Alicycliphilus denitrificans K601: one gene and its partner. The protein of the gene in region 1 interacts with the protein of each later gene in a pairwise test. Links are inferred from orthologs where the notes say so. Each region holds a gene or a part of one and is shown in the gene's direction. Other genes may lie near its edges. The genes, in order: ruvA and ruvC.

Region 1 (11,910 bases):
GCGCCGGCTGCGTCAGGTGCATCAGGCCGGCTGCCGCGCGCAGGCTGCCGCCCTCGTGCAGGGCCAGCAGCAATTGCAGGTGCCTGAAGCGCAGGCGGGATAGCAGGCGCTGTGGGTCGAAGTCCGGCATAAGTGATTACCAAAGGTTTTCGATCCATAGAAACATATCACTATTAGAAAACTCATGGCTCACCTATCCTGCCTCCACTACGACACGCGACAAGGAGACACACCATGGATAGACGCGCCTTTCTCGCCAGCGCATTGGCAGCTACGGCCACCTCCGCGGCTTGGGCGAACAGCTTTCCTTCCCGCCCGGTGCGGGTGATTTCGCCCTATGCCGCCGGCGGCGGGCCGGACGTGCAACTGCGCCAGACGGGCCCGTCGCTGGGCGAGGTGCTGGGCCAATCCATCGTGATCGAGAACAAGGTCGGGGCGGCGGGCGTGCTGGCCGCCCAGTACGTGGCGCAGCAGCCGGCCGACGGCTATACCTGCCTGCTGGGCTCCAATACCCACTTGATCCAGAAACTTCTGCAGCCGGGGCTGCGCTTCGACCCGATCGGGGACTTCGCCCCCGTCAGCAATCTGATGTCCTCGCCCACGGTGCTGGTGGTGCGTGCCGATGCGCCGTGGCGCACGGCCCAGGAGCTGATCGCCGCGCTCAAGGCGCAGCCGGCGCAGGCCAACTATGGCTCGGGCGGCATTGGCACATCGGCCCACCTGGCCGGTGCCACGCTGGCGTCGCTGGCCGGGCTGCAGGTGACCCACATCCCGCTCAAGGGCTCGGTGGAGATCGCCGCCTCGCTGATCCGGGGCGACACCCAATATGCGTTCCCGGTGGCGGGCACGGGCATTCCCCAGGTGCAGGGCGGCAAGCTGCGCGCCCTGGCCGTGACCAGCCGCAAGCGCCTGAGCCAGTTGCCCGACGTGCCGACGCTGCAGGAAGTGCTGAACAACGAACTGGCGGTGCAGGAGTCATGGTTCGGCCTGTGGGCCCCGGCCAAGACGCCGCCGGCCGTGCTGGACACCCTCAATGCCGCGGTACGCAAGGTGGCGGCGCAGCCTGCGCTGCGCGCGGCCTTCGAGGCCGTGGGCAACGAGGCCACGGCCAGCGCGTCGCCCCAGGCGTTTGCCGACTTCGTGCGCAGCGAGAACCGCAAGTGGGCCGAGATCATCCAGCTGGCCGGCATCACGGCCAACAGTTGAGCCGAAAGCGAGAATGGATATGGACAAGCCGTTGCAAGGGGTGCGCGTCGTCGACATGTCGCACGTGATCGCGGGGCCGCTGGCCTCGCACTACCTGGCCCAGCTGGGGGCCGAGGTCATCAAGATCGAGCCGCCCGGCGGCGAGGTCATGCGCAACAGCCATGCGCCGGGGGAAAAGAACGAGGGTGGACTGCCTTCGGGATTCGTGGCGCTCAATGCCGGCAAGCGCTCCCTGGCGGTGGACATCCGCCAGCCCGAAGGAGCGGACATCGTGCGTGCGCTGGCCCGCACGGCCGACGTGTTCATCGAGAACTTCCGCCCCGGCGTGGTGGCGCGCTACGGCCTGGGCTACGAGGATATCCGGGCGCTGCGGCCCGATGTCGTCTACTGCTCCATCTCGGGCTTCGGCCAGCAGGGCGACTGGGCCCGGCGCGGCGCCTACGACCACGTGGTGCAGGCGCTGACCGGCATGATGATGATGGCGGGCGACGATGAGCACGCGCCGCCCGTGAAAGTGGGCTTCCCGGTGATCGACGTGGCCGTCGGCATGCTGGGCGCGCTGTCGATCACGGCCGCGCTGCACAAGCGCAATGCCGGCACGCCGGGCGCACGTGCCGGCCAGCACATCGATGCCTCCATGCTGCAGGCTTCGATGATGCTCATGTACCCGCATGCCTGCACCTATCTCACCCATGGCACCGAGCCCCGGCGCGTGGGCAATCGCGGCTACACCGGCAGCCCGGCGGCCGACACCTACCGGTGCGCCGATGGCTGGCTGTCCACCGCCGCCAACACGCCGGCGCAGTTCCGGCTGCTGGCCGGCGTGCTCGGGCTGGAGGCCCTGTGCGACGACGCGGCGCTGCTCGACATCGACGCCTTCAACGCGCCGCAAGGGGGCTTCGTCGTCGCACGCGACCTGCCCGCGCTGCAGGAGCGCCTGCGCGCCGCCTTCGCCGGGCGTAGCGCTGCCGACATGGAGGCGCGGCTCAACGCGGTGGGTGTGCCGGCCGCGCGCGTGCGGCGCCTGGGGGAATTCCTGGACGAAGCGCGGGATACCGGTGCGCTGCGGCCCGTGCGCTATGGTGCGCAGGGCTCGGACGTGCAGACCCCGGGCCTGGGTTTCCGGCTCGGAGGCTGCGAGCCGGCCCCGCAAACGCCCGCCCCCGGCCTGGGCCAGCATGGCCATGCACTGCTGCAGGAACTGGGCATCGAGGATGCCGTCATCGAGCAGCTGCATCGCAACGGCGTGCTGGGCGGGGCGCATCACTGAAGCCATTCGTTTCCCATCCGACGGAGTTTCTTATGTTCAAGGCCCTGCTGCTCACCCAACCCGCCCCGCGCGAAACCCATGCCGAATGCGTGGAGATCGACGAGTCCCGCCTGCCCGAGGGCACGGTGCGCGTTGCGGTCTCGCATTCGACGCTGAACTACAAGGACGCGCTGGCCATCACCGGCCGCTCGCCCGTGGTGCGGCAGTTCCCCATGGTGCCCGGCATCGACTTCGCGGGAACGGTGATCGACAGCGAGGACGAGCGCTTTCGCCCCGGCGATGCGGTGCTGCTCAACGGCTGGGGCGTGGGCGAAACGCACTGGGGCGGCCTCGCGCAGCAGGCGCGGGTCAATGGCGACTGGCTGATCCGCCGGCCCGAGGCGTTCAGTGCCCAGGATGTGATGGCCATCGGCACCGCGGGCTACACGGCGATGCTGTGCGTGATGGCGCTGCAGGACCGCGGCGTCGCGCCCGCCGATGGCCCCGTGCTGGTCACCGGTGCCAACGGCGGCGTGGGCAGCATTGCCGTTGCCTTGCTGGCGCGCCTGGGCTTCGAGGTGCACGCCAGCACCGGCCGCCCGGAGCAGGCCGCGCATCTGCAGGCGCTGGGCGCCGCGCAGATCGTGGAGCGCGGCAGCCTGGACGCGCCGGGCAAGCCGCTGCAGAAGGAACGCTGGGCCGCGGCCGTGGACAGCGTGGGCAGCCATACGCTGGCCAACGTCTGCGCCAGCGTGCGCTACGGCGGCTGCGTGGCCGCGTGCGGACTGGCGCAGGGCATGGACCTGCCAGCCACGGTCGCACCCTTCATCCTGCGCGGCGTGTCCCTGCTGGGCATCGACAGCGTCTATGCCCCCGTGCAGCGGCGCGAGCGGGCCTGGCAGCGCCTGGCGCAGGAGTTGCCGCGCGAGGTGCTGCAGCGCAATACCGAAGTGGCAGGGCTGGCCGACGTCGTGGCGCTGGCGCCCCGCCTGCTGGCGGGACAGGTGCGCGGCCGGGTGGTGGTGGATACGGCGCGCTGAGCCGGGGGCCTTGCGCCGGGAAATCCGGGGGCCTGGGCTGCTCTACGATGGCGGCATGAACCACCTCCACACCGGCGGCACCATGGCCGCGCAGCATCGTTCGGCCTTCCGGGCCTTTGCCGGCCGCGAGGCCCTGGTAGGCGGCGGAGTGCGCTGGTCCTATGCCGGGCTCGCTGAGCGCTGCCACCGCATGGCGCGCTATTTCCAGTCCCTGGGCCTGGGGCGCCAGGACGGCATCGCCATGCTGGCGGGCAACACGCCCGAGGCGGTGGTCGTTGTCATTGCGGCCCAGCTGCTGGGGCTGCGCTACACGGCGCTGCACCCCATGGGGGCGCTGGAGGACCAGGGCTTCGTGCTGCGCGACGCCGGCATCCGGCTGCTGGTGGTGGACGGCGCGCGCTTTGCCGGGCGCGGGGCCGAGCTGGCAGCGCTGGGCATCGCCCGGACGGTGGTCTCGCTGGGGCCCGCCCCGTTCGGCGCCGACGCGGTCGCGGCCTCGGCGGCGTTCGACGGCTCGGAAACGCCCATCGAGGTCCAGCCCGACGACGTGCACAAGATCTCCTACACCGGCGGCACCACGGGCCGGTCCAAGGGCGTGGTCCACCGCCAGCGCACGGCGCTGACCATGCTGCTGCAGCAGCTGGGCGGCTGGGAGTGGCCCGCGCCGGCGCGCTGCCTGGTGGCCACGCCCATCTCGCACGCGGGCGGCTCGCTGGTGCTGCCAACCCTGCTGCGCGGCGGCACGCTGGTGCTGGCCGACAAGTTCTCGCCGGCTTCGCTCCTGCAGACCGTGCAGGACGAGCGCATCAGCGTGACCTTTCTGGTGCCGACGCAGATCTACGCGCTGCTCGACTGCGCCGACCGCGCGCGCTACGACCTGTCGAGCCTGCAGCTCGTGCTCTACGGCGCGGCGCCCATTGCCCCGGCGCGGCTGGCCGAGGCGCTGCGCGTGTTTGGCCCCATCTTCGGCCAGATCTACGGCCAGGCCGAGGCGCCCATGACCATCGCCTATCTGCGCAGGGACGAGCACGACCCGCAGCGGCCCGCGCTGCTGCAGTCCTGCGGCCGCCCCCTGCCCGGTAACGAGGTGCGGCTGCTGGACGCGCAGCTGCGCGAGGTGCCGCCCGGCGAGGTCGGCGAACTGTGCGTGCGCGGCCCGCTGGTCATGGACGGCTACCTGAACCGCCCCGAGGAGACCGCCAAGGCCCTTGCCGGCGACTGGTTGCACACGGGCGACATGGCGCGCATGGACGAGCAGGGCTACCTGTACCTGGTGGACCGCGCCAAGGACATGATCATCACCGGCGGCTTCAACGTCTATTCGACCGAGGTCGAGGCCTGCCTAGCGCTGCACCCGGCGGTGGCGCAGTCGGCGGTGATCGGCATCCCCAACGCCAAGTGGGGCGAGGCGGTCCTGGCCGTGGTGGTGCCCAGGCCCGGCGCGGCCTGCCCCGAGCCGCAGGAGCTGATGGCCTTCGTGCAGCGGCACAAGGGGCCGGTGCTCGCGCCCAAGGCGGTGCAGTTTGCCGAGGCGCTGCCGCTCACGCCGCTGGGCAAGGTGGACAAGAAGACGCTGCGCGCGCAGTTCTGGCAGGGGCAGGAGCGCCTCGTCTGAGAACTACGCGATCTGATCAGCCGGCGTAGGGGTCGGCGAAGCCCAGCTCCCGCATGATTTCAGTCTCGTAGGCCTCCATCTCCTGCGCGTCCTGCTCGCCGGTCTCGTGGTCCCAGCCCTGGGCGTGCAGCGCGCCGTGCACGAGCAGGTGGGCGTAGTGCTCCTGTAGCGTCTTGCCCTGCTCGCGCGCCTCGCGCTCGACCACGGGAGCGCACAGCACGAGGTCGGCCAGCACCGTGGGCTCCTGCTGGTAGTCGAAGGTGAGCACGTTGGTGGCGTAGTCCTTGCGGCGGAACTCGCGGTTCAGGCGCCGGCCTTCCTCGCTGCCGACGATGCGCACGGTGATCTCGGCGTCAACGGCCAGCGCGTGGCGTATCCAGCGCGCCACCTTGTGGCGCGGCAGTGCCGCGCGGTGCGTGGAGGCGTCGCGCGCGAATTGCAGGGAGAGGGTGAGGTGGTTAAGAGCCATTTTTGCCTTTGACGCCCTTCAGGTAAGCGCTGAAAGCTATCGAATCAGGAGTCATTCGCCTGTGCCACGCCGGCTGCGCTGCGCGTCGTAGGCGTCCACGATGCGCGCCACCAGCGGGTGGCGCACCACGTCGGCGCTGGTGAAGCGCGTCACGGCGATGCCCTTGACGCGCTTCAGGACGCGCTCGGCGTCGATCAGGCCGCTCAGGGAGCCCTTGGGCAGGTCGATCTGGCTCACGTCGCCCGTGACCACGGCGCGCGCGCCGAAGCCTATGCGCGTGAGGAACATCTTCATCTGCTCGGGCGTGGTGTTCTGCGCCTCGTCCAGGATCACGAAGGCGTTGTTGAGCGTGCGCCCGCGCATGAAGGCCAGCGGCGCGATCTCCAGCGCGTTGCGCTCGAAGGCCTTCTGCACGCGGTCGAACCCCATCAGCTCGTACAGCGCGTCGTACAGCGGGCGCAGGTAGGGGTCCACCTTCTGCGTCAGGTCGCCGGGCAGGAAGCCCAGGCGCTCGCCGGCCTCCACGGCCGGGCGCGTGAGCACGATGCGCTGCACCGCGTTCCTCTCCAGCGCATCGACCGCGCAGGCCACGGCCAGGTAGGTCTTGCCGGTGCCGGCCGGGCCTATGCCGAAGGTGATGTCGTGCGTGGCGATGTTGTGCAGGTACAGGCTTTGGGTGGGCGTGCGCGCGCGCAGGTCGGCGCGGCGCGTGGTCAGCGGGGCGGGGCTGTCCTCCTCGTCCATCATGCTGGCGTCGCCGGCCAGCATGAGCTGCAGGTGGTCTTCCTTGATGGGGTGGTCCGCCATCTCGTAGAGTGCCTGCAAAAGCTCCATGGCCTGGGCGGCGCGGGCCTTGGGGCCGTCCACCTTGAACTGCTCGTGGCGGTGGGCGATCTTGACCTGCAGCGCCGCCTCGATGGTGCGCAGGTGCACGTCGGCGGGGCCGCACAGGTGGGACAGGCGCAGGTTGTTATGCGGTGTGAAGGTGTGGCGCAGTATCACGCTGATAATTCCGTGGGACGCCGCGTGCGACGCGGCAAAGGATTCGCATGATAGGCAAATTGACCGGCGCGCTGCTGGAAAAGAACCCCCCCGAGGTGCTGCTGGACTGCCATGGCGTGGGCTACGAGGTGCTGGTGCCCATGAGCACCTTCTACAACCTGCCCGCCGTGGGGCAGCCGGTGAGCCTGCTCACGCAGTTCATCGTGCGCGAGGACGCGCAGCTGCTCTATGGCTTCGCCACGCAGCAGGAGCGCCAGGCGTTCCGCGAGCTCATCAAGGTCAGCGGCGTGGGGCCGCGCACGGCGCTGTCCATCCTCTCGGGGCTGGGCGTGGCGGACCTGGCGCAGGCCGTGTCGTTGCAGGAGGCAGGCCGCCTGGTCAAGGTGCCGGGCATAGGCAAGAAGACCGCCGAGCGCCTGCTGCTGGAGCTCAAGGGCAAGCTGGGCGCGGACATGGGCGGCAGGCCGCACGCGGCCAGCGCGGACCAGGCCGACATTCTCCAGGCGCTGCTGGCGCTCGGCTATAACGACAAGGAAGCCGCGGCGGCGCTCAAGGGGCTGCCGGCCGACGTGGGCGTGAGCGAGGGGATCAAGCTGGCGCTGAAGTCGCTGGCCCGGTAGGGCTCCGGCCACGTTCTTGCACGAAGGAGTGAAAAACATGCGCATTTGCACAATCCGGTGGGCCGCGCTGCCCATGGCATTGGCCCTGGCCGCCTGCGGCGGCGGCAGCGGCAGTAGCGACAGCGGTGGCGGCGGCAGCGGCACCCCGGAGGCGCCCGCATGGAGCGAGCGCATCGAGCCCTACGACCCCGGCAAGTCAGCCGGCGTGGCCAAGGCTGCGGCGCAGACGTCCTCCGCGCTGGCCGACCCCGCGGACACGCGGGCCGTCATCCTCGGGCCGCTGCCCGAGTCCATTGCCAAGGCGGCCGCCGGCGCGCCCGCGGCGCCGGGCGTGCCGCGCCAGATCGGCCAGCCGCGCAGCGTGGCCGGCACGGCCAGCGTGGCGGCCACCGCCGCGCTGCTGCGCTGGAACCCCGGCCCGGACGGCGCGCAGGTGGCGGCCCTGCGCTTCGAGTCGCAAGGCGCGCGCGGCGTGCGCCTGGGCGTGCTGGTGCAGGCCCTGCCGCCGGGCGCCGTGCTGCGCTTCTACGGCGCGGCGCGGGACGAGGCCGTCGAGGTCGGCGCGCAGGAGCTGCGGGACGTGGCCGAGCGCAACGCCCGCGCCGGCGCTGCCGACGCGGTGGCGCGCACCTACTGGAGCCCCGACTTCGGCGGCCCGCAGACCACGCTGGAGGTGCAGATTCCCGCTGCCGCGTCGCCCGCCGCCGTGCAGCTGGCCGTGCCCGGGCTGTCGCACTTCACGGTCTCGCCCGCCGAGGCGGAGGGGGGCGTCACCGCCAAGGCGCTGGGCGATGCCGGCAGCTGCGAGATCGACGTGAGCTGCGACGCCGCCTACCTGGAGCAGAGCCGTTCGGTGGCGCGCATGACCTACGTGGACGAAACGGGCGCCAGCTTCTACTGCACGGGCACGCTGCTGAACGACGCGGCCTCGTCCGGCACGCCGTATTTCCTGGGCGCCAACCACTGCATCTCCACCCAGGCGGCGGCCTCCACGCTCGTCACCGACTGGCTGTTGCGCGCGGCCAGCTGCGGCGGCGGCGTCAATTCCGGCGCCTGGCGGCTCACGGGCGGCGCCACGCTGCTGTACGCGTCGGCCGCCACCGACACCTCGTTCATGCGGCTCAACAGGCAGGCGCCCGCGGGCATCGTCTATGCAGGCTCGTACTACGGCGGCGTCCCGGTCGGCACGGCGCTGGCCAGCGTGCACCATCCCGAGGGCGACCTGCAGAAGCTCAGCCTGGGCACGCTGCGGCGCTATGGCAACTGCAGCGGCGGCAGCTGCGGCGCCAGCGATTCCGGCAGCGGCGGCTTCCTGGTGCTGGACTGGCAGCAGGGCAGCACGGAGCGCGGCAGCAGCGGCGCGGCGGCGTTCATCACCATCGGTGAGCAGCGCTACGTGACCGGCCAGCTCTACGGCGGCACGGCCAGCTGCACGGCGCCCACCGGCGTGGACTACTTCGGGCGCTTCGACCTGAGCTACCGGGCGGCGCTGTACAAATGGCTGAAGCCGGGGGGGTAGCCCGCCGCGGCGCTCACCCCACCAGCACCAGCCCCGGCGGCAGGCTGTCGCCCAGGCTGCGCCGCTGGTCCTCGGCGTCCATGTCCGTCACCTGCTCGACCATGGCAATCCAGCGCGCGGGGGCGTGCGTGGCGCGCATCCTGTCCAGCACCAGCGCGCGCCGGGCGTCGGACAGGTCGCGCGCGCGGTCGCCCGTCATGCGCGCGATCTGCACGGCGGCGAACAGCGCGTGCTCGTTGCGGCGCCAGTCCTGCGCCAGCGCGGCGTCGAGGAATTCCTGCGCCGCCTCGGGCGGCATGACCTTGTGGGCGTTGGCGGCCAGCGGCACGCGCGCCGCCAGGCGGCCTATGGCCCACCAGGTCTGCGGGGGCTCGCCGGGGCGCTTCAGGCGCGCCAGCATCCACTGGCCCATCTCCTGGCGGTACTGCCAGGGCACGGCCTCCATGGCGGCGAACAGGCGCAGCATGTCGTCGTAGCTGCCCCAGGCGGCCTTGCCCTGGCCGCGCTGCACGGTTTTCTGCATGCAGCCGGCCACGGATTCGAGCAGCTGCATCTGCTGCTCTTCACCCAGGCCCGCGGCCACGCGGCGCCAGAAGACCCACCACTCGGTCCAGTTGGCGGCCTCGCCGGCGTGGCCCAGGCCCTGGGCGTGCAGCTGCCAGACCTGCCCGATGCGCCAGCCGTCGAGCTCGGCGCCCACGCCGGGGCGCAGGCACCAGCCCGCCAGGTTGAACCAGGCGCGCTCGTGCTCGGCCGTGCGCCGGCGGCGCCTGGCGCGCTCCAGCAGCGCGTCGAACAGCGCACGCAGCAGGGGCAGGCCCCAGGATTCGCGCGCGCCCAGGGTCTTTTCCAGCGCCGCGCGCAGCTGGCGCACCTCTTTGGGCGCCACCTGCTGCGCCTGGTTGCCGAAGATGCGCTCGATGAGGGCGATGGCCTGCGCTGTCTGGCCTTTGGGTTCGCTCTCTTCCTCTCCTTCCGGGCGAGGGCCCGCGGCCGCGCCGCGCACGGCGAAGGGCAGCAGCCACGAACGGGCCGCGTCCTGGGCGTCGATGCAGCGCAGCTCCAGCACGCCCACCTCGCTCATGCAGGCCTGCAGCTGCACCTCGGCCCTGGCCGTGGCGCGGCCCTCGGGCGCGGGCAGCACGGTGGACAGCGGCGGCAGCTCCACCCAGCCCTCGCCCTGCAGGGAGGCGATCTGCCCGGCCTGCGCCTGCCCCTGGCTGCGCGCTACCAGGGCGAAGCGCACGGGCTGGCCCAGCTGCAGCGCGAAGCGCCGCCCGGCCAGCGTCAGGCGCGTGCCTTCCTCGGTGCCGCGCGGCAGCAGGCAGACGCCCTGGGGCGCGGCACCGGCCTTGCCCGGCAGCACCAGCCAGTAGCTGCGCGCCGCGCCGCCGCCTATGCGCGGTACTATGGTTTTGGGAGTTGTTGACGTTTGTCCGGCATGCCCTCGAGGCTGATTTGACTGGTATTGCGCCAGACCATGGGCTGCGGCGCCGCGCGCCACGGCCCAGTCCGGATGCGGGTTGTGCAGCACGCGCACGGGGCTGCCGCGCCATTCGCCGAGCAATTGCGTGAGCCGCTCGGCCAGCGCATGCGCGTGGAACACGCCGCCGTTGAGCAGCACCGTGTCCGGCAGCTCGCCGCCCGCATGCCGGGCCAGGAACTGCGCCAGATGGCGCGAGATGGCGGCGTCGGCCGGGTAGGGCAGGCCCAGGCCGCGCAGCGCGCCCTGGCGCCGGGCGGGCGCGTCGGTGAGCCGCGCGGGCGGCAGGAAGCCATCCACCACGCATTGCAGCACCTGCGCGCGCGTGAGCGTGGCCGAGCGCGCCTGCGCCAGCAGCTTCGATCCGCCGCCCAGCAGCGTGACGGTGGCGGACTCGGGCGCCGCCGCGGCCAGCAGCTGCTCCTTGGCCTGGCGGCAGCGCTGCACCAGCTGGGCGAAGCGCGCGGCGGGCAGGCGCTCGCCCGCGCCGGTGCTGAACTGCGGCTCCAGCTGGTGGGCCAGGGCCAGGTCCATGTTGTCGCCGCCCAGCATCAGGTGCTCGCCCACGGCCGTGCGCGTGAGCGTGGGCAGGCCGCCCGGCGAGGGCTCCACGCGGATCAGCGTCAGGTCGGTCGTGCCGCCGCCCACGTCTACCACCAGCACCAGGCGGCTGCTGGCCAGCCGCGCGGCCAGCGCGTCGCCCTGCAGCACCAGCCAGTCGTGGAACGCCGCCTTGGGCTCTTCGAGCAGTTGCACGGCGGGCAGGCCCGCGAGCCGCGCGGCCTCCAGCGTCAGCGTGCGTGCGCCTTCGTCGAACGATGCGGGCACGGTGAGCACCACGGCCTGCCGGTGCAGCGGCGCGTCGGGCTGAAACGCATCCCACGCGGCCTTCACGTGCGCGAGGTACGAGGCGGACGCGGCGAGCGGCGAGACCTTGTCCACGCCCTCGGGCGCGCCCCAGGGCAGGATGGGCGCGGTGCGGTCCACGCCGGGGTGCGACAGCCAGCTCTTGCTGCTTCCCACCAGCCGCGCCGGCACGGCCGCGCCCAGCTCGCGCGCCCAGCGGCCGATGGTGGCGGGCGCTTCTTCCGTTGCATCCAGCGGTGGCCAGGGTGCGCGCCAGGCATCGCCCAGCTCCCCGGGCGCGGCCTGGTAGCGCACCGAGGGCAGCAGCGGCTGCGCCTGCACCTCGGCGGCCGAGACGCGCTGGGGAATGGCCAGCAGCGCGATGTCGGCCGCGCTGCCATCGAGCGGCACATGGGCCACCACGGTGTGGCTGGTGCCCAGGTCTATGCCGACCGCGTGGCGCGCGTGGCTGCCGGTGGCGGCGGTCATGCGGCCGGGGTGTCGGCCCGCACGTCGAATTCCACCTTCCAGCGCTCGCTGCCCCCGACCGGCACGGCATCGAGCTCCAGCGTGCCGATGCCGGTCACGCGTGCGTGCAGGGTGACGGGGACGACCTCGCCCGGCGTGCGGCCCTCGGCGGGCAGGTGGGCTTCGATCTCCTGCAGCTCCACCAGCTCCTCGGGGCCCCAGAAGTCCAGCAGCGTGCCCACGGTGTCATTGCGCCGCACGCTGGAGCCGAAGAAGCGCAGGCGCACGGGCTCGCCCACGACCAGGCCGAATTCCTGGGCATCGAGCGCCACCTCCGAGCCCTCCTCCATGCCGAACGGCGCCAGGCACAAGGCCGAGATCGGCGGCTCCATG
Region 2 (11,975 bases), 3.4 Mb from region 1 along the record:
CCGCGTCCTCGGCGCGGCCCGCGGCGGGCGCGTCCACGGGGGCGGCGCCGTGCGCCGCCGCCTGCCACAAGTCCTCGGGTGTGTGCATGGTCCGCCCTCGCTTTCCGTGATGAGACCTTCTGCCCATTGGACGCACGCCGCCGGCCCCGCGTGACAAACACCTGCCGCGCACAGGGTCGCCGGGGCGCCGCCATGGGAAAATCGCGCCCCTATGCATGCACTGTTCGACGACGCCGGCAAGTTCCTTGCCGGCCGCATCCTTTCCGAGGCCGAAAGCTCGGCGCAGATCGAGCTCGACTCGGGTAAACGCGTCAAGGTCAAGGCCGCCAACATACTGTTGAAGTTCGACAAGCCCGCCCCGGCCGAGCTGCTGGCGCAGGCGCGCGAGACCGCCGCCTCCATCGAGCTGCCGCTGGCCTGGGAGTTCGCGCCCGAGGACGAGTTCGGCTTCGCCGACCTGGCGCGCGAGTACTTCTCCGCGAGCGCCCCCGTGGCCGAGCAGGCCGGCATGCTGCTGGCGCTGTACGAGGCGCCGCACTACTTCCGCCGCGCGGGCAAGGGGCGCTTCAGGAAGGCGCCGGCCGAGATCCTGCAGCAGGCCCTGGCCGCCATCGAGAAGAAGAAGCAGGTCCAGGCGCAGATCGAGGCCTGGGCGGGCGAGCTGGCGGCCGGCCGCTGCCCGCAGCCCATCCGCGAGCAGCTCTACAAGATACTGTTTCGCCCCGACAAGAACGCGCCCGAGTACAAGGCCGTGGTCGAGGCCAGCCGCACGGCGCACCAGGCGCCGCTGGCGCTGCTGCAGGCGGCGGGCGCCATCGATTCGCCCTACCAGTTCCACTGGAAGCGCTTCCTGTTCGAGAACTTCCCCAAGGGCACGGGCTTTCCCCCGCTGGCCGCGCCGCAGCCGCCGCAGGATCTGCCGCTCGCGCCGGTGCAGGCCTACTCCATCGACGATTCGGCCACCACCGAGATCGACGACGCCCTCTCCGTGCAGGGCCTGGGCACGGGCACCGTCACGCTGGGCATCCACATCGCCGCGCCCGGCCTGGCGATCCAGCCCGGGGGCGACCTGGACAAGGTGGGCCGCCAGCGCCTGTCCACCGTCTACATGCCCGGCTACAAGATCACCATGCTGCCCGACGAGGTGGTGCAGATCTACACGCTGGACGCGGGCCGCGCCAACCCGGCCGTGTCGCTCTACGTGACCATCGACGAGGCGACGCTCGCCATCACCGGCACCGAGACGCGCCTGGAGCGCGTACCCGTGACGGTGAACCTGCGCCACGACCAGCTCGACCACATCGTCACCGAGGCCTGGCTGCAGGACGCCTCCGTTCAGCACGAAAACACGCCCCAGCCCTTGCTGGACCTGCGCGAGCAGCTATCATTCCTGCACCGCTTGGCAAAGCAGCTGAAGGCCGGGCGCGAGCAGGTGCGCGGCAAGCCCGAGACCTTCAACCGCCCGGACTACAACTTCCGCCTGGAGGGCAACGGCAAGGCCGAGCCGACGGGCAGCGAGACGGTGCGCATCACCACGCGCCAGCGCGGCGCGCCGCTGGACCTGATCGTGGCCGAGGCCGCCATCGTCGCCAACAGCACCTGGGGCCAGATGCTGGCCGAGCACGGCGTGCCCGGCATCTACCGCAGCCAGGCCAGCCTGGCGCCCGGCATCAAGGTGCGCATGGGCACCAAGGCCCTGCCGCACGCGGGCATCGGCGTGAAGAGCTACGCCTGGGCCACGTCGCCGCTGCGCCGCTACGTGGACCTGGTGAACCAGTGGCAGATCATCGCCTGCGCGCGCCACGGCAAGACGGCCGCGCTGGCCGCGCCCTTCAAACCGAAGGACGCCGAGCTGTTCTCCATCATTAGCAGCTTCGACGCCACCTACGGCGCCTACAACGGCTACCAGGCGGGCATGGAGCGCTTCTGGACGCTCAAGTACCTGCAGCAGAACCAGGTCGCCGAGCTGGACGCCACGGTCATCAAGGACGGCATGAACGGCGACTTCCTCGTGCGCGCCGACACCCTGCCCCTGGTGCTGCCCGTGCTGGGCGCCCAGGGCCTGCCGCGCGGCGCGCGCGTGCGCGTGAAGCTGGGCGCCATCGACGAGATCACGCTGGACGTGAACGGCACGCTGCTCGCGCGCCTGGACGACCCGGCCGACCAGAGCGACGACGGCCCCGTGGACGAGGACGAGGAAGAAGCCGTGGCAGGGCCTATCGCCATCGCGGTGGACATCGACGAAACCGATGGGACGGGTACCGAGGCCGGCGCCGGCCAGCCGGGATAATCCTGCGCCGTGAACATCGCCTCCACGCTCCGCCGCCTGAGCACCCTGCAGATCGCGCTGGGCCTGTCCATCGCCATCCACGCGCTGCTGCTCACGGTGCGCTTCGTCGACCCGGAGCGCTTCGACCGCGTGTTCCAGGACACGCCGCTGGAGGTCATCCTGGTCAACGCCAAGTCCGGCGAACGCCCGGACAAGGCCCAGGCCATCGCCCAGGCCTCGCTCGCCGGCGGGGGCGACGCCGCCAAGGGGCGCGCCACCAGCCCCCTGCCCTATTCGGCCCTGACCTCCATTGGCGACGACCTGGAGGAAGCGCAGCGCAGGATGGACCAGATGCTGGAGCAGCAGACCCAGCTACTGGCCCAGGTGCGCCAGCAGCTGGCCATCCTGCCCAAGCCCGACCCGCGCAAGGCGAGCGAACACGCTGAAAACCAGGCCCAGGAGGAAAAGCGCCGCCAGCTCGTGAAGCTGCTGGCCGAGATCGAAAAGCGCATCAACGAAGAGAACGCCCGCCCGCGCAAGCGCTACATCAGCCCCGCCACGCGCGAGGAGGTGTACGCCGTGTACTACGACCAGTTGCGCCGCAAGGTGGAGGACAAGGGCACGCAGAACTTCCCCGAGCAGGGCGGCAAGAAACTCTATGGCGAGCTGATCATGATCGTGACCGTGAACCACGACGGCCGCGTGCTCGAAACCGAGGTCGTGCAGGGCTCGGGCAACCGCCAGCTGGACCGCCGCGCCGAGGCCATCGCGCGCGCGGCCGGGCCGTTCGGCCACTTCGGCCCGGCCATGCGCGCCAAGGCCGACCAGATCGCCGTCGTCTCGCGCTTCAAGTTCACGCGCGAGCAGATCCTGGAAACCGCCGTCCGCTGACCATTCATGACGACCACCCCCGACCTCTATTGCGTGATGGGAAACCCCATCGCCCACAGCCGCTCCCCCTGGATACACGCGCGCTTCGCCGCGCTCACGGGCCAGCACCTGCGCTACGAACGCCGCCTCGTGCCCATCGACGGCTTCGCCCGGGCGCTGCGCGACTTCGCCGCCGAGGGCGGGCGCGGCTGCAACATCACCGTGCCCTTCAAGCTCGAAGCCGCGCAGCTGGCCACCCACCGCAGCGAACGCGTGCAGCTGGCCGGCGCGGCCAACACCCTCAGCTTGCGGGACGGCGCCATCCACGCCGACAACACCGACGGCCTGGGCCTGGTGGCCGACATCGAGCAAGGCGCCGGCGTGCCGCTGGCCGGGCGCGACGTGCTGCTGGTGGGCGCGGGCGGCGCGGCCGCGGGCGTGCTCGGGCCGCTGCTGCGGCGCCAGCCCCGCCGCATCGCCGTGGTGAACCGCACGGCCGCGCGCGCCCAGGCCCTGGTGGCCAGCCACGCGGCGCTCGCATCACTACAAAAAACAGAGCTGCTGGCGCTTGACATGCAAGCGCCAGCGGCCGATTTCGACATCATCATCAACGCCACCGCCAGCAGCCTGGAAGGCGCCGCAGCCCCCGTGCCCGCCAGCGTGCTGCGCCCCGGCAGCCTGGCCTACGACATGATGTACGGCCCCGCCGCGCAAGGCTTCCTGGACTGGGCCGCGCAGCACGGCGCCCAGCCGCGCGACGGCCTGGGCATGCTGGTGGAACAGGCGGCCGAGGCCTTCCTGATCTGGCGCGGCCTGCGCCCGCCCTCCGCCCAGGTGCTGGCCGAGCTGCGCGCGGCCATCGCCGCGGGCGCCTGAACCCTCTCCATCCATGCGAGCCCTGCTGCGCTGGATCGCCCTGGTGCTGCTGGCCCTGCTGGCGCTGCAGCTGTTCTTCGTGGCGCGCATCGCGGCCATGGCCGTGCTGGCCCCGGAATCGACCAGCTTCCAGCGCTCCGAGGCCTGGGCGCAGCTGCGCCAGGACGGCGGCCTGCGCTGGCGCCAGCAGTGGCTGCCCTACGCCCAGATCTCCGACCACCTCAAGCGCGCCGTGGTCACGTCGGAGGACGACAACTTCGTCAACCACGACGGCGTGGACTGGGACGCCATCGAGCGTGCCTGGGAGCGCAACGCGCGCGCCGAGGCCCTGGCCGCCAAGGCGCCCGCCACGCGCGCGCCGCGCATCCGCGGCGGCTCCACCATCACCCAGCAGCTGGCCAAGAACCTGCTGCTGTCGGGCGAGCGCAACTACGTGCGCAAGGGGCAGGAATTCGTGCTCACGCTGCTGCTGGAGCAGCTGCTGAGCAAACGGCGCATCCTGGAGATCTACCTCAACAGCGTGGAATGGGGCACGGGCATCTTCGGCGCCGAGGCCGCCGCCCAGCACTACTTCAAGAAAAGCGCCCGCCAGCTCACCGCCCCCGAGGCCGCCCGCCTGGCCGTCATGCTGCCCGCGCCCAAGCGCTTCGAGAAAACGCCGAACTCGGCATACCTGGCCGGGCGCACGCGCACCATCGTGGCGCGGATGGGGAATGCCGAGCTGCCTTGAACGGCAGGCGGATGAACCCTTCAATGCCCACCCAATCCCTGCGCACGATGTACGAAACCGCCGTCGCCGAGCTATCGAGTGCGGCGGCGTCGAGGCTTGCGTCGGGCGCGACCGAAGAGGACGTCGCCCGCTGGGCCGTGGCCGAACGAAACACCCTCAAGCAGACCTACCGCGCCCTCACGCCCAAACCGGTTCTGGCACGCATCGAGGCCAAGACCCTGGAGCGCTACGGCAACAAGATCGGGCCCACTGCCGACGACCTCAAGGCCGCCGGAAAGTCCTGGAAGGAAATCATCGATTCCGCGACGCGCGCGGGTGATCATGACGATGCTTTCTTTCGAGAGGGCTAGAGGGCGGTTGGGCAGGGTTCGGCCAGAAACAACCTATGACTTCAGGAAGGAATGATCACTCAAGGTTGAACCTACGAGAGGGAAGCCGGTTCGTCCACTTTCGCGGGAAAGTTGGTAACCCACATTTGAAGTCCCCTCGAATTTCTGAGCCAATCAGAAGTAGAGGTTGGGGAACAGTTTGACACGGTATTCGACCGGTGGGATTCGGCCGAGGGCTTCGTGGGGTCGATGGTGGTTGTATCGGTGCAGCCAGTCGGCCGTCATGTCACGCACCTCCTGCAGGCTGTCGAAGACGTAGCAATCGAGCACCTCGGTACGGTAGGTCTTGTTGAATCGTTCGACATAGGCGTTCTGCGTGGGCTTTCCGGGCTGGATGTGATTGAGAGCAATGCCCTTGCTCTGCGCCCATTGCGCTAAAGCATGGGCGATGAACTCCGGGCCGTTGTCCAAGCGAATCGACAGCGGTGCACCGCGTACTTCCACCAGTTCGTTCAAGGCCCGGATGACGCGAGCAGCCGGCAGGCTGGTGTCGACCTCGATGCGCAAGCCTTCGCGGTTGAACTCGTCGATGACGTTGAAGGTCCTAAACCGCCTGCCGGACCACAGCGCATCGGCCATGAAGTCGCAGCTCCAGCCCTGGTTGGGTTGGCCAGCGGCCTGTAGTGGCTGTTTGATGCGCGCGGGCAGCCGCTTCTTGCCGCGCCGTGGCAGGTTCAGCCGCAGTTCGCAGTACACACGCCAGAGCACCGTCTTGCCCCAGGGCTTGCCTTGGTGACGGGCACTGTCGTACAGCAGGCCAAAGCCGTGACGCGGGTTGAGCGCCATGTGCGTCTGGATGAAGGCGATGACCCCGGAGTCGTCGCGCGCAACGGCTCGGTAGCGCAGGGTGGAGCGGGCGATGCCGCTGGCCTGGCAGGCACGTCGCTCGCTCATGCCGTGCTCGTCCACGAGGGTTTGAACGACCATCTTGCGACGCTCCGGGGTCAGAGCTTTCGATCAACGACATCCTTGAGCGCGTGGTGCATCAGCGCCAGGTCGGCGTACATACGCTTGAGCTTGGCGTTCTCGTCCTGCAGTTGGCGAAGCTGCGCCAGGTGAGAGACCGTCATGCCCGAGAACTGACTCTTCCACTTGTAGTACGTCGGCTCGCTGATGCCGTGCTTTCTGCACGTCTCACCGACCTTGGCACCCATCTCGACTTCTTTGAGGATGCCCACTATCTGGGCTTCGCTGAATCTGGATTTTTTCACGTAGAGACTCCTGCCGGGGGAATTCTCTACTTCCGGGTGGTTCAGGTTTTCGAGGGGACTTCACTCGTGACTGCGCGTCCCGAAGACGGTTTTGGAACGTTGATATGGAGGGCAACTCAGGTCGGAATCTGCGGATACGCGGTCCACTCGTCCTCCGGCCACCAGCCCGTATCATCCCCTCCATGCCTGCCCAGTTGACGCACCTCCTTCTGCCGGGATCGGCACGTTTGTCGGTACGTGCTCCCTATACCCGGCACAGCCGGCGCTCTTTCATTCCATGCGCCGGCACCTTGACTCGAAACAGCCTCTAACGCCCACCCAACAGGCGCCAACAGCTCTATTTTCGATAGCAATGAGAATCCTGGGAATCGACCCCGGCCTGCAGACCACGGGCTTTGGCGTGGTGGACGTGGACGGCCAGCGGCTGGCCTACGTGGCCAGCGGCACCATACGCACGACCGGGCTGGCGCTGGGCGACCTGCCGGGCCGGCTCAAGCTGCTGTTCGACGGCATCACCGAGGTCGCGGCGCGCTACCGGCCCGATGCGGCGGCGGTGGAGATCGTCTTCGTCAACGTCAACCCCCAGTCCACCCTGCTGCTGGGCCAGGCGCGCGGCGCGGCGCTCACGGCGCTGGTGAACGCCGACCTGCCCGTGGCCGAGTACACGGCGCTGCAGATGAAGAAGGCCGTGGTCGGCCACGGCCGCGCGGCCAAGTCGCAGGTGCAGGAGATGGTGCGCCGCCTGCTCGCCCTGCCCGGCCTGCCGGGCACCGACGCGGCCGACGCGCTGGGCCTGGCCATCACCCACGCCCACGCCGGCGCGGCCATGGCGCGCGTGGGGGCGGTGGCGCAGCTCTCGCGGCGCCAGCACGCCATGTACAAGGGCGGGCGCAGCTATTGATTTCAGCCGACGGCCCGGGGCACGGCGGCAAACGTGCTCGTTCCCAGCCAGCGGCGCAACGCGCTCTGGCGCTCCGGCGTCCCCATGAAGCGGATGGCGCCGCTACCGCTGGCCTGGGCCCAGCCCACGTGGCCCAGCCACAGCGCGGTGAGGGTGCGCAGGTCGGTGCTCACGTACAGGTCGACCTCGAAGCCGGGGTCCACCGTGCACAGGTCCACGTCGCACGCGGGCTCCACGATCAGCCAGTAGTTGCGCTCGGACAGCGGGCGGTCGCAGAAGATAAACTCGATCGTGGTGCGCGCCGCCGGCGCCGGCTCCGGGTGGACGTGGCGGCGGATGTCCCACATCAGCAGGTTGGCGTCCAGGTGGCGCAACGTGGCCTCGGTCTTCACCCAGCGCTGGCCCCATGCGCCCACCGCCTCGACGATGGGGCGCAGTTCCCGGCCGGCCTGCGTCAGGCGGTAGACATGCCCCTCGGCCGCGCCCGCCGCCCGCGTGCGCTCCACGATGCCAGCCGCCTCCAGTTCCCTGAGGCGCTTGGCCAGCAGCGCCGACGACATGCGCGGCACGCCGCGGCGCAGGTCGTTGAAGTGGCTGGATCCCATCATCAGCTCGCGCACCACCAGCAACGTCCAGCGGCAGCACAGCACCTCCGCGGCCATGGCCACGGGGCAGAACTGGCGGTAGCTGGCTGAGGCCATGGGCTTGCCTTCCGCGCGGGGCGCGCCGCGCGGCAAACGCCCAATCTACGCCGATCGCGGGGCGGCCGCCAGTTCAGAGAGTGAACCGGCCGGCTTCACAAACAGAACTTGAGCCTCCCGGGCCCGTGGCGCAGCATGGTCCTAGGGCGAATCGACATTCAAACACCCCCGCCGCCAAGACCCTGGGCGGTCAACGGCTAGGCGCGAGCCGCGCCGTGTATCGGGATACACCAGCGGCGAGCAACGACGCCGGAGGCTGCCCAGGGCCTTGGCCCGAAGGGTGCCCATAGCGGCCCGCCATGCGTCGTTGCTCCTCGGTTGCTGGTGCCACCAGCGTCCTCCTCGCGCCTGGCCTGGCGGGCCGCTATGGGCAACGACGGGGGTGTTTGAATGTCGATTCGCCCTAGAGGGCGGCCTCCAGTTCGGGCATGGCGATCCGCGCTTTGGTGAGCGCCATGCCCAGGTTGGCGGTGCGGAGGCACACGAAGACGGCGACGTAGTCGGGCTGGGTCTTGCCGCGCAGGCACACGTGGATCAGGTTGTCGCTGTTGACGATGATTTCCTGAAAATAGTGGTGGTCGTCGTTGTCCTGCAGGCCGCGCGACTTCTTGAACATGCGCTCGATCAACGGCACGTTGGGACCGTTGAACAGATCGGCTGTGGCGGCGGCCACGAGGTCGATGACCTCGCGTGGATGGGAGTCCACCGTCTTGATGGCGAGCAGCATGCCCGATGCGGTGTCCACGTAGCCCGCGGCCAAGCATTCCGGAACGGATGCGGCGACCTTGTTGAGTGTTGTATTGATCGTCATGGGTTTTCTTTCTTGGGTCAAATGATCTTGCGCAGGATCGTGTCCTCGTACCGCTGCAGGAACTCTGCCGGCCAGGCAATGCACGACCAGCATCTCGCCCCGGCGCAGCAGGGTCAGGTCATGCTTCATCGCGTTGACCACGCTGGGCAGGGGCGCGGACACGTCGTCTGCCAGCGTGGCGGGATCGGCATCGGGCGCGGGCAGCGCGCAACTGCCCGTGCGCACGAACTGCTGGCCCGCCTCGGCCTGGGCGCGCATCGTTGCGTAGAGCGCCTGCACGGCCTGCACCTGCTCGTGCATGGGCTGCGTGCGCACCGACAGGAGGCCGGTGATGCGGTCGCCTTCGCGCATGGGCGTGACGTTGGCCTGCACCCAGTAGAAGTCGCCGTTCTTGCGCCGGTTCTTCACGAGGCCCGTCCACGGCCGGCCCGACGCGATGGTCTCCCACATGTCGCGGAAGGCCTCCGCGGGCATGTCGGGGTGGCGGATCATGTTGTGGGGCTGGCCCAGCAGCTCCTCGCGGGCGTAGCCGCTCACGTGGATGAACGCGTGGTTGCAGTAGGTGATGCTGCCGCTGGTGTCGGTGACCGAGACCAGGGTGTCGCGCTCGTCGAAGGTGAATTCGCTGGCGGTGACGGGCAGGTTGATGCGCATGGTGCGTCCTTGGGAATGCGCGACTGCGCGAGCGCCTCCTCCAGCCGCGCGCCGAGCGCGATGCGCCGCTGCAGCGCCTGGCCCCAACCCCACGCTCACCGTGCTGCACGGGCTGGCCGCGGGGCTGGGCGTGTCAGTGCTGGAACTGCTGTCTCCGCCGGAGGAGGGGATGGAGCGCGCGCGTGAAAAGCCTGCAGCCCGTCTCCCGTGGCCGGGTGAAGGGGTGACAATCCGGGCTTTCCCTTTTTTGCCCTCCGTGAAGGTACGCGCGATGACCGATTCCCTGCGCCGGCGCCTGCTGGCCGCCTTGCCCCTGACCCTGCTGCCCTGGGCCGCCAGCGCCCAGCCCGCCGCCCCGTGGCCCGCCCGGCCCATCCGCATGGTCGTCGCCTATCCCGCGGGCGGCGTCAGCGACGTGGTGGCGCGCGCGCTGGGCGAGAAGCTGGCGCAGCGCCTGGGTACGCCCGTGGTGGTGGAGAACAAGGCCGGCGCTGGCGGCACCATAGGCATGGACGCGGTGGCCAAGGCCGCGCCCGACGGCTATACGCTGGGCTTTTCCGCCATCAGCCCGCTGGTACTCAACCCGCACCTGGGCAAGTCGCCGTTCGATCCCGAGCGCGACATCGCGCCCGTGGCCAGCGTGATGTATTCGCCCGTGCTGCTGCTGGGCACGCAGGCCCTGCAGGCGCGTGATTTCCAGGGCCTGCTGGCCGGCGCCAGGGCGCACCCGGGGCAGGTGCGCTGGGCCACCTCGGGCCTGGCGTCGCTGGGGCACATCATGCTCGAACACATCATGCAGGGCGCGGGCGTGCAGATCACGCACGTGCCCTACAAGGGGGGCGGCCAGCAGCTCAACGACGCCCTGAGCGGGCAGTTCGAGGTGCTGTCCACCAACGCCGGGCCGGCCGTGATGCAGCACATCCAGGCGGGCAAGCTGCACCCGCTGGCCGTGGGGGCGCCCAGGCGCCTGGAGTCGCTGCCCGACGTACCCACGCTGCAGGAGCTCAAGCTGCCCGCGGCCAACCTGAACTCGGTGTTCGGCATCTTCGCGCCGGCCGGCACGCCCGCCCCCATCCTGGAGCGCCTGAATGCCGAGATCAACCGCGCCCTGGCGCAGCCGGACGTCAAGGTGCGCCTGGAGGCATCGGACAACGTGCCCACGGGCGGGACGGCGGCGCAGTTCCAGCGGCAGATCGCCGCCGAGTCCGAGAGCAACGCGCGCATCATCCGCGCGGCTGGCATCCGGCTCAACTAAAAAAGAAGAAAGAAGGCCGCTACGCCTCTGCGGTCATGCTGTCGGCCCAGGCCAGGGCCTGCAGATGGGCCCAGTTGACCTGGCGGTTGGACAAGTGCAGCGCCTCGGCCGTGCGCGCGAAGGCTTCGTCGTCGCCGCTCTCGCAGGCGCGCGTGAGCTCCAGGAAGGGGGCGAACACGCCCTGGTTGCGCAGCAGCGCGTCGAGCACCGGCTCGGGCAGAGCCACGCTCTCGAGCGCACGCTTCATGGGTATGCCCAGCATGGTGTCGAGCAGCGAGAACACGCCCACCACGAAGGCGTTGTCGCATTCCTCGGGCGGCAGCAGCTCGGCCGCGAGCAGTTCCATGAGGCGCCCGCGCACCACGGCGGTCTGGCCCACGGCGGGTGGCGCGCCGTCCTTGCGCGAGGTGGTCAGCAGCAGCGCCGCCCAGCGGAACATTTTCTTAAGCCCCAGGATCATCACCGCGTGGCGGAACGAGGTGATCTCGCACGACAGGCCGAACCCCGAGGAGTTGATGAAGCGCAGCAGGTTGAAGGACAGGGTGGGGTCCTTCTTGAGCAGGTCCTCGATCTCGGCCGTGCCGGCCTGCTGGCGCACCAGGTTGATGAGCTGGATGATGGTCGCCTGCGACGGGCGTATGGTCTGCGCCTTGACCAGCGCCGGGCGGGCGAACCAGTAGCCCTGGAACAGCTTCACGCCCAGGGCGGCCATGCGCTCGTGCTGCTCGGCCGTCTCCACCTTCTCGGCGATCAGGGTGGCCTGGGAATTGGCGCGTGCGAACTTCACCAGCGGCTCGGCCAACTCGGGCTTGAAGGCCTGCATGTCCAGCTTGATGAACGAGGCCAGCGGCAGCCAGCCCATGTAGGCGCGCCGCAGCACGTCCTGGCTGAAGGCCAGCCGGAAGCCACGCGTGCGCAGCGACTGCAGCGTGGGCAGCATCTGCTCGATCTGCTCGGGCGTGGCGCCCGCGGCCAGCGTGGGCACCTCCAGCACCACCTTGTCGGGGTGGATCAGCTCCAGGTGGCCGCCGGCCAGGCTTTCATGCGTGCAGTTGACGAAGACGATCGTCTTGCCGATCAGCGCCTCGGAGCCGGCGTAGGACAGGGCGTTGAACAGCAGCGACGCGTCGCTGGCCGCGGTGTGGGAGTCGGCGGCGGTGTTGCGGTCGAACAGCTCGTATCCGTAGACGGCACGCTGCTCGTCCAGGATGGCCTGGCGCGCGATGATCACGAGGTTGTCTGCATCCACCGGGCCGCTTTGCGGCACGGTGGACAGCGATGAGTCGGGGTCTGCGGTACTGGACATGG

Evidence for each region.
Region 2: the proteins of ruvA (region 1) and ruvC interact in binary tests that used the Escherichia coli proteins (3 or more experiments, as listed by UniProt). The link is inferred for Alicycliphilus denitrificans K601 from one-to-one orthologs.

Annotation. Positions count from the first base shown.
Region 1 is NC_015422.1:561,827-573,736, forward strand. Bases 5,627-8,414 are described here. They hold ruvA (Holliday junction branch migration protein RuvA), read left to right. Parts: upstream 5,627-6,628; coding sequence 6,629-7,201; downstream 7,202-8,414. Other genes in these bases: ALIDE2_RS02700 (PhoH family protein), read right to left, coding at 5,631-6,581; ALIDE2_RS02710 (trypsin-like serine peptidase), read left to right, coding at 7,239-8,414. Also shown: ALIDE2_RS02670 (LysR family transcriptional regulator), read right to left, coding at 1-130; ALIDE2_RS02675 (Bug family tripartite tricarboxylate transporter substrate binding protein), read left to right, coding at 235-1,206; ALIDE2_RS02680 (CaiB/BaiF CoA transferase family protein), read left to right, coding at 1,226-2,476; acuI (acrylyl-CoA reductase (NADPH)), read left to right, coding at 2,509-3,495; ALIDE2_RS02690 (AMP-binding protein), read left to right, coding at 3,551-5,110; rRNA maturation RNase YbeY, read right to left, coding at 5,127-5,579; more of ALIDE2_RS02710, read left to right, coding at 8,415-8,720; ALIDE2_RS02715 (Hsp70 family protein), read right to left, coding at 8,734-11,538; ALIDE2_RS02720 (Hsp70 family protein), read right to left, coding at 11,535-11,910. UniProt on the Escherichia coli protein: The RuvA-RuvB-RuvC complex processes Holliday junction (HJ) DNA during genetic recombination and DNA repair.
Region 2 is NC_015422.1:3,959,468-3,971,442, reverse strand. Bases 5,619-8,471 are described here. They hold ruvC (crossover junction endodeoxyribonuclease RuvC), read left to right. Parts: upstream 5,619-6,697; coding sequence 6,698-7,246; downstream 7,247-8,471. Other genes in these bases: ALIDE2_RS25820 (PAS domain-containing protein), read right to left, coding at 8,351-8,471; ALIDE2_RS18880 (winged helix-turn-helix transcriptional regulator), read right to left, coding at 7,249-7,947. Outside these bases: ALIDE2_RS18925 (RNA polymerase sigma factor), read right to left, coding at 1-88; ALIDE2_RS18920 (ribonuclease catalytic domain-containing protein), read left to right, coding at 212-2,290; ALIDE2_RS18915 (TonB family protein), read left to right, coding at 2,300-3,160; aroE (shikimate dehydrogenase), read left to right, coding at 3,167-4,015; mtgA (monofunctional biosynthetic peptidoglycan transglycosylase), read left to right, coding at 4,029-4,745; ALIDE2_RS18900 (hypothetical protein), read left to right, coding at 4,769-5,095; more of ALIDE2_RS25820, read right to left, coding at 8,472-9,412; ALIDE2_RS18870 (Bug family tripartite tricarboxylate transporter substrate binding protein), read left to right, coding at 9,684-10,667; ALIDE2_RS18865 (EAL and HDOD domain-containing protein), read right to left, coding at 10,687-11,973.